2 regions of the Streptomyces sp. AMJ-169 genome follow, and region 2 is predicted to be linked to the other one. Evidence: riboswitches for the same ligand, from Rfam matches in the RefSeq annotation. Region 2 holds a riboswitch; the other holds the start of a gene.
The links. A riboswitch is a leader RNA that binds a small molecule or an ion and turns the genes downstream of it on or off. The one in region 2 is predicted to bind cobalamin.
Positions count from the first base shown of each region.

Region 1: linked by a shared signal. The riboswitch ahead of ACYUD3_RS12230 (ABC transporter substrate-binding protein) and the one ahead of ACYUD3_RS13840 (ribonucleoside-diphosphate reductase subunit alpha) in region 2 are both predicted to bind cobalamin.

Region 1 covers NZ_JBVLTJ010000004.1:274,711-278,898, forward strand. Annotated here, with positions in the region: gene ACYUD3_RS12220 (FAD-binding dehydrogenase) at 1-303, opposite strand, end outside; gene ACYUD3_RS12225 (PucR family transcriptional regulator) at 492-1,706, shown strand; cobalamin riboswitch at 1,729-1,876, shown strand; gene ACYUD3_RS12230 (ABC transporter substrate-binding protein) at 1,949-2,962, shown strand; gene ACYUD3_RS12235 (FecCD family ABC transporter permease) at 2,992-4,035, shown strand; gene ACYUD3_RS12240 (ABC transporter ATP-binding protein) at 4,032-4,188, shown strand, end outside.
Region 2 covers NZ_JBVLTJ010000005.1:113,205-117,392, forward strand. Annotated here, with positions in the region: gene ACYUD3_RS13830 (DUF3311 domain-containing protein) at 1-1, shown strand, start outside; gene mctP (monocarboxylate uptake permease MctP) at 1-1,593, shown strand, start outside; cobalamin riboswitch at 1,724-1,856, shown strand; gene ACYUD3_RS13840 (ribonucleoside-diphosphate reductase subunit alpha) at 1,992-4,188, shown strand, end outside.

The DNA of each region.
Region 1 (4,188 bases), on a different contig from region 2:
TTCGTCGGAGTCGACGAAGAACAGCCCGCCGAAGGACCAGAACGCCTGCCCGCCGAGGCTCGCCTCGGGCTCCTGGTCGAGCAGGAGCACGCGGCGTCCGGCGGCGGCGAGTTCGGCGGTGGCGACGAGTCCGGCGAGGCCGTGCCCGACGACGATCGCGTCCGCGTCCTGCGCCGCCGCCGCGAACGCCGGGGCGCCCGCGAGGGACTGGGCGAGGGCGGCGCCGGCGAGGGCACCGCCGGCGGCGGTGAGGGCGTGGCGGCGGGATATCCCCGCGCCGGGCGTTCCTGTGAGGTTCTCCATGGGCTGCCTTCCGGAAAGGGGGCGAAAGACGTGCGGGGTACGGAGGGTGTTGCTGTGCGAGCTGGCTTGTTACCGTGAGTAGCACCCAGGAAACCAGGTCGTCATCTCAGTGCGGTAGTGGCCGGACGGCAACGCGGACCCGCCCCCGTTGTGGCCCGGACACAGCGCCGACGGGAAGGGAGGGAGCCGTGACCGTCCTCCAGGGACCGGAACCGGTCGCCGGCATCCTGTGCGCGATCGCCGTCGACACCGAGGTGTGCGGCGAGCTGGCCGTGGCCGCCCGTACCCGCTCCCCCGGCCTCGCCCGGCTCGCCGAGGCGGAGACCCGCTCGCACACGGACGCGCTGGTCCGCGCGGCGGGCGCCTGGTTCGCCGGGCCGCAGCGCCCCGGCGCCCTGGAGGAACAGGACTTCACCGCCGCCCTCCTCCTCGGCGCCGACCGCGCGGCGCAGGGCGTCCCCATGACCGTCGTCCTGCGCGGCGTGCAGGCGGCGCTGACGCGCGCGGTCGAGATCACGATGGACCGCTGCCACGCGGCGGGCGTCCCGGACCGGGCGGTCCTGGGCGCCGTCCTGCGGCTGAAGGAGTACGGCGACGCCGTGGAACGGCATGTCGTGAACGGCTACCGGGCCGCCGAGCGGGAGACCCCGCGCGGTACGGGCGCCGCCCGGGCCCGGCTGCTGCGGCAGGTGCTGCTGGGCGGCGCGGCCCCGCCCGCCGGGGAGCTGGCGCGCGCGGGGATCCGCCCCGGGCCGGACGGCCGCTACCACTGCCTGGCCGCCGTGGGCGCGGGCGTCCCGCCGGCCGTCCCGCCGGCCCACGCGGACGGGCATGTCACCTCCCTCACGTCGGCCCACCTCGACGGCCGTGTCACCTCCCTCACCGGCATCCCGGCCGCTCACCTGGACGGCCATGTCGCGGGGCTCGCCGCGCTGCCCCCGGCGGCGGAGCAGATCGAGGCCGGCGCCCTGGTCGTCGTCGCCCCGGCCGCGCCGCTCGCGGATCTGCCCGCGCTGTACCGGCTGTGCGTACGGGCGGTGGACCTGGGCCGGCGCCGGGGGCTGCTCGGGCTGTACGAACTGACCGACCTGGCCGCCGAGATCGCGCTGGCGGAACAGCCGCTGCTGGGCTCCTACGTCACCGCCCGGCTGCTGGGCGAGCTGGACCCGGCGGACGACTTCCACCGCCAACTGGCGCTCACCGCGCTGACGTTCCTCGACCACGGGCGGCGCCTGGACCAGACGGCGGCGGCCCTGTTCACCCACCCCAACACCGTCCGCTACCGCCTGGGCCGCCTCCAGCAGATCACCGGCGCCCCGCTCACCGACGGCGCGGGGACGCTGCACTGGTGGTGGGCGCTGACGAACTGGCTGCACGGCGGGCGGGAGAGACCTGTGTGGTAGCTTGCCCAGGCCAGTCGAACCCGTGTGCGTGCAGGTGGCGCACAGGTCAGGGAATCCGGTGGGAATCCGGAGCTGACGCGCAGCGGTGAGGGTGACGGGCGGGGCAGCGGCCACTGGACGAGGGTCCGGGAAGGCGCCTCGCGCGGGTGACCCCGAGTCCGAAGACCTGCTGGCGACCCCCTCCCGGGGAGCCTCGTACGACCGGGCTTCGCGTACGAGCCCTCGACGCCGAAGGACGCTCTGTGCCTCTCGCACGCCCCGCCGCCCTGACCCTGGCCGCCCTCTTCCTGCTGTCCGCGTGCGGCGGTCCGGCCAAGGACAGCGCGGCCTCCTCCGCCGCCGTGACACTCACCAACTGCGGGGAGCGGGTCACCGTCAAGAGCCCGCCGAAGCGGGCCGTCTCCCTCAACCAGGGGACCACCGAGATCATGCTGTCGCTGGGCCTCGCCGACCGGATGGCGGGTACGGCGACCTGGACGGACCCGGTGGAGAAGGGGCTGGAGAAGGAGAACGCGAAGGTGCCCCGGCTCGCGGACAACGCGCCCTCCTTCGAGAAGGTCCTGGACACCGAACCCGACTTCGTCGCCGCCTCCTTCGCCTCGACGCTCGGCAAGGGCGGCGTCGCCACGCGCGCGCAGTTCGGGAAGCTGGGCGTGCCGACGTACCTGTCCCCCTCGGACTGCACCGGCAAGGACAACAGCGGTGACGGCGACGGCTCGCGGACGGCTCCGCTCCAACTGGACGTGATCTACCGGGAGATCACCGACCTGGCGAAGGTCTTCGGCGTCGAGAGGCGCGGGCAGGAGCTGGTCGCCTCGCTCAAGTCCCGGGTGGCGAAGGCGACTTCGGGGCTGAAGGCCGAGAAGGTGTCCCTGCTGTACTGGTTCGCCAACGCGCAGTCGCCGTATCTCGCGGGCTGCTGCGGGGCGCCGGGGATCATCACCCGTGAGGTGGGGGCGCGCAACGCCTTCGCGGACTCCAAGGAGGAGTGGCCGCAGGCGGGCTGGGAGTCGGTCGCCGACCGCGACCCGGACGTCCTCGTCATCGGCGACCTCACGCGCAAGCAGCAGACCGCGGAGACGGCCGCGAAGAAGATCGAGTTCCTAGAGTCGAACGCGGTCACGAAGAACATGACGGCCGTGAAGGAGAAGCGGTACGTGCTGCTGTCGGGGCAGGCCATGAATCCGTCGATCCGGACGGTGGAGGGGATCGAGAAGGTCGCGGCGGGGCTGCGGGCGTACGGTCTCGCGGGGTGAGCCGGGGACTTACGGGGGCGCCGGGGACGGTGACTCGGGGGCTGACGGGGGCGCCGGGGACGGTGGCGCGGGGGCTGCTGTTCGGGGTCGGTGGGACGGTCGTACTGGCGCTGTCCGTCGCGCTGGCCATCACCATCGGTCCTGCAGACATCGCCGTGAGCGACGTGTGGGCGGCGGTCGGGTCCCATCTCGGGTTCGGGCACAGCGAGTTGAGCCCGCTGCGGGACGGCATCGTGTGGGATCTGCGGCTGCCGCGCACGCTGCTCGCGGCGGTGTGCGGGGCCGGGCTCGCGGTGTGCGGGGCGGTGATGCAGTCACTGCTGCGCAATCCGCTGGCCGACCCCTTCGTCCTCGGGGTGTCCTCCGGGGCGTCGACGGGCGCGGTCATGGTGGTCGTGCTCGGCGCGGGCGGGGGGCTGGTGTCGGTGTCGGGGGGCGCGTTCCTCGGCGCGGTCGTGTCGTTCGGCCTGGTGCTGCTGCTCAGCCACACCCTCGGCGGTACGACGGACCGGGTGGTGCTCGCCGGGGTCGCGGCCATGCAGCTGTTCTCGGCGCTGACCTCGTTCATCGTCATGACGGCCGCCGACGCCGAGACCACCCGGGGCATCCTCTTCTGGCTGCTGGGCTCGCTCAGCGGGGCCGGCTGGCCGGACGTCGCCGTCGGCGCGGCCGTCCTCGCGGCGGCCCTGCTGATCTGCACCGGCCAGGCCCGCACCCTCGACGCGTTCGCCTTCGGCCAGGACGCGGCGACGTCCCTGGGCGTCTCGGTGACCCGCACCCGGCTGATCCTGCTGTGTACGACGGCCCTGCTGACGGCCGCGCTGGTGAGTTCGGCCGGCGCGATCGGCTTCGTCGGCCTGGTCCTGCCGCACGCCACCCGCGCGCTCACCGGCCCCGGCCACACCCGCCTGCTGCCGGCGACGGCCCTTGCCGGGGCCGTCTTCCTCGTGTGGGTCGACACCCTCGCGCGGACCGTCCTCGAACCGCAGGAGGTCCCGGTGGGTGTGGTGACGTCGCTGATCGGGGTGCCCGCGTTCGTGGCGGTGCTGTACCGGAGCAGGGGGGCACGATGAGCGGGCTGCGGGCGGACGGGGTGTCCCGGAGCGCCGGGGGCGCGCTGATCCTCGACGGCGTCGAACTGACCCCGCACCCCGGCGGGGTGACCGGCCTGCTGGGCCCCAACGGCTCAGGAAAATCAACCCTGTTGCGCCTGCTGGCCGGAGTGA
Region 2 (4,188 bases):
AACGACGGTGTGAACGGCGTCGCGCTCGGCGTCTTCATCTTCTTCTTCGTCGCGGTCACCGCGATGGGCTTCCTCGCCGCGCGCTGGCGGCGGGCCGAGAACGAGCAGTCCCTGGACGAATGGGGGCTGGGCGGGCGGTCGTTCGGGACCTGGGTGACCTGGTTCCTGCTCGGCGGCGACCTCTACACGGCGTACACCTTCGTCGCCGTGCCCGCCGCGATCTACGCCGCCGGCGCGGCCGGCTTCTTCGCGGTGCCGTACACGATCCTCATCTACCCCCTGATCTTCACCTTCCTGCCCCGGCTGTGGTCGGTGTCGCACCAGCACGGGTACGTCACCACGTCCGACTTCGTGCGCGGGCGGTGGGGTTCGAAGGGGCTGTCCCTCGCGGTCGCCGTCACCGGTATCCTCGCGACGATGCCCTACATCGCGCTCCAGCTCGTCGGCATCCAGGCCGTCCTCGACGTCATGGGCGTCGGCGGCGGCGAGGACACCAACTGGTTCGTCAAGGACCTGCCCCTGCTGATCGCCTTCGGCGTCCTTGCCGCGTACACGTACTCCTCCGGGCTGCGGGCGCCGGCGCTCATCGCGTTCGTCAAGGACACCCTGATCTACATCGTCATCGTCGTCGCGGTCATCTACATCCCGATCAAGCTGGGCGGTTTCGGGGAGATCTTCGCCAAGGCGGACGAGAAGTTCACGACGGCCGGGGCGGGCGGGCTCGTCCCGGCCGAGGCGGGCCAATGGACGTACGCCACGCTGGCGCTGGGCTCCGCGCTGGCGCTGTTCATGTACCCCCACTCGATCACGGCGACCCTCTCCTCCAAGAGCCGCGACGTCATCCGGCGCAACACGACCATCCTGCCGCTGTATTCCCTCATGCTCGGGCTGCTGGGCCTGCTCGGGTTCATGGCGATCGCGGCGGGCGTGAAGGTGAGCAACGGGCAGCTGGCGATCCCGCAGCTGTTCGAGGACATGTTCCCCGACTGGTTCGCCGGGGTGGCGTTCGCCGCGATCGGGATCGGCGCGCTGGTCCCGGCGGCGATCATGTCCATCGCGGCGGCGAACTTGTTCACCCGCAACATCTACAAAGACTTCATCCGCCCCGACGCGACGCCGGAACAGGAGACGAAGATCTCGAAACTCGTCTCCCTGCTGGTGAAGGTGGGCGCCCTGGTCTTCGTCCTCACCATGGACAAAACGGTGGCGATCAACTTCCAGCTCCTGGGCGGCATCTGGATCCTCCAGACCTTCCCGGCCCTGGTGGGCGGCCTGTTCACCCGCTGGTTCCACCGCTGGGCGCTGCTGGGCGGCTGGGCGGTGGGCATGCTCTACGGCACGATCGCCGCCTACGGCGTGGCCTCCCCCACCCAGGAGCACTTCGGCGGCAGCTCCAAGGAGATCCCCGGAATCGGAGAGATCGGCTACATCGGCCTGACGGCGTTCGTACTGAACGTGGCGGTGTCGGTGGTCCTGACGTTCGTCCTGAGGGCGGCGAAGGCACCGGAGGGGGTCGACGAGACACGGCCGGAGGACTACACGGCGGATGCGGGTGACCCGGGGGTACAGCGGGATCTGACTGCGGCGCACTAGAGCCGCATCCGACCCGCAGCGGGCCACCGAGGGAACCCCCCGAGGTGGCCCGCACTCTTTTGTCGCCGCCCCACAATTGACGCTCCGAAGCCAACACGACACAACATCTGGTGGTGCCACGACAGCCCGGCACTAGATGTATGCTCATGCTCGCTGTCGCCGCAGGGGAATCCGGCGCGAATCCGGAACTGTCCCGCAACGGTGTACTTATGCGCATACGCATGAGAGTCAGTCCGAGGACCTGCCGACCGCATACGCCCAGCCGTGTCCAGGACGGCTCGGCGTGCCCTGACGTCCGGGCCTCGCGGAGTGGGCCGGGGTGCAACCGCGCATACGTGCGTCCGTGCTGCCCCCTGCCCTCGCCGAAGGCCCACCCGCCGAGCGAGGGAGAGCCCCACGTGACCATCGCGCCAGCCGCACCGGTTTCAGCAGAGGTCATCGAGAACGACGGCCCCGGTGCCGCCCTTCTGCGCACCCTGACCGAGCTGACCGCCGACCTCCCCGACGCCGACCCCGGCCGGGTCGCCGCCGCCGCGCTGCGGGGCCGTTCCGCCCACGCGGACGAGGCGGAACTGCGCGAGCTGGCGACGGAGGCCGCCGCGGGCCTGATCTCCGAGGACCCCGCGTACTCCCGCCTCGCCGCCCGCCTGCTGACGATCAGCATCCGCGCCGAGGCCGCCTCCCAGGGGGTGACCACGTTCACGGAGTCGATCGCGGTCGGCCACCGCGAGGGCCTGATCGCCGACCGCACCGCCGACTTCGCGCAGCTGCACGCCCAGGCCCTCGACGCGCTGATCGACCCGGCCGCCGACGACCGCTTCGGCTACTTCGGCCTGCGCACCCTGCACAGCCGCTACCTGCTGCGCCACCCCCTCACCCGCAAGGTCGTCGAGACCCCGCAGCTCTTCCTGCTGCGCGTCGCCTCCGGCCTCGCCGAGGACGACAGCGTCCGCGCCCTGGACGAAGTCACCGCCCTGTACGGCCTGATGAGCCGGCTGGACTACCTCCCGTCGTCCCCGACGCTCTTCAACTCCGGCACCCGCCACCCCCAGATGTCCTCCTGCTACCTCCTGGACTCCCCCAAGGACGAGCTGGACTCCATCTACGACCGCTACCACCAGGTCGCCCGCCTGTCCAAGCACGCCGGCGGCATCGGCCTGTCGTACTCCCGCATCCGCTCCCGGGGTTCGCTGATCCGGGGCACCAACGGGCACTCCAACGGGATCGTGCCGTTCCTGAAGACGCTGGACGCGAGTGTCGCGGCCGTGAACCAGGGCGGGCGGCGCAAGGGCGCGGCGGCGGTGTACCTCGAGACCTGGCACTCCGACATCGAGGAGTTCCTGGAGCTGCGGGACAACACCGGCGAGGACGCGCGCCGTACGCACAACCTGAACCTGGCGCACTGGATCCCGGACGAGTTCATGCGCCGCGTGAACGCCGACCAGGACTGGTCGCTGTTCTCCCCCTCGGACGTGCCCGAGCTGGTCGACCTGTGGGGCGACGGGTTCGACGCCGCCTACCGCGCGGCCGAGGCCAAGGGTCTCGCCAAGAAGACCATCCCGGCGCGTGAGCTGTACGGCCGCATGATGCGGACGCTGGCGCAGACCGGCAACGGCTGGATGACGTTCAAGGACGCCGCCAACCGCACCGCGAACCAGACCGCCGAGCCCGGTCACGTGGTCCACTCCTCCAACCTCTGCACGGAGATCCTGGAGGTCACCGACGACGGCGAGACGGCCGTGTGCAACCTGGGTTCGGTGAACCTGGGCGCGTTCGTGACCGGCGGTGACATCGACTGGGAGCGGCTGGACGAGACCGTCCGCACCGCCGTGACCTTCCTCGACCGGGTCGTCGACATCAACTTCTACCCGACCGAGCAGGCCGGCCGCTCCAACTCCAAGTGGCGGCCCGTGGGCCTGGGCGCGATGGGCCTCCAGGACGTCTTCTTCAAGCTGCGCATCCCCTTCGACTCCCCCGAGGCGAAGGCGCTGTCCACGAAGATCGCCGAGCGCGTCATGCTCGCCTCGTACGAGGCGTCCGCCGACCTCGCCGAGCGCAGCGGCCCGCTCCCGGCGTGGGAGAAGACCCGCACCGCGCGCGGTGTGCTGCACCCGGACCACTTCGGTGTGGAGTTCACCTGGCCGGAGCGCTGGGCGGCCCTGCGCGAGCGGATCGCGGCGACCGGCCTGCGCAACTCCCTCCTCCTCGCGATCGCCCCGACGGCGACCATCGCGTCCATCGCGGGCGTGTACGAGTGCATCGAGCCGCAGGTCTCCAACCTGTTCAAGCGCGAGACGCTGTCCGGCGAGTTCCTCCAGGTCAACTCCTACCTGGTGCAGGACCTCAAGGACCTCGGCGTGTGGGACGCCCGTACCCGTGAGGCGCTGCGCGAGGCCAACGGCTCGGTGCAGGACTTCGTGTGGATCCCGGACGAGGTGCGCGCCCTGTACCGCACCGCGTGGGAGATCCCGCAGCGCGGCCTGATCGACATGGCCGCCGCCCGCACCCCGTACCTGGACCAGGCGCAGTCCCTGAACCTCTTCCTGGAGACGCCGACCATCGGCAAGCTCTCCTCGATGTACGCGTACGCCTGGA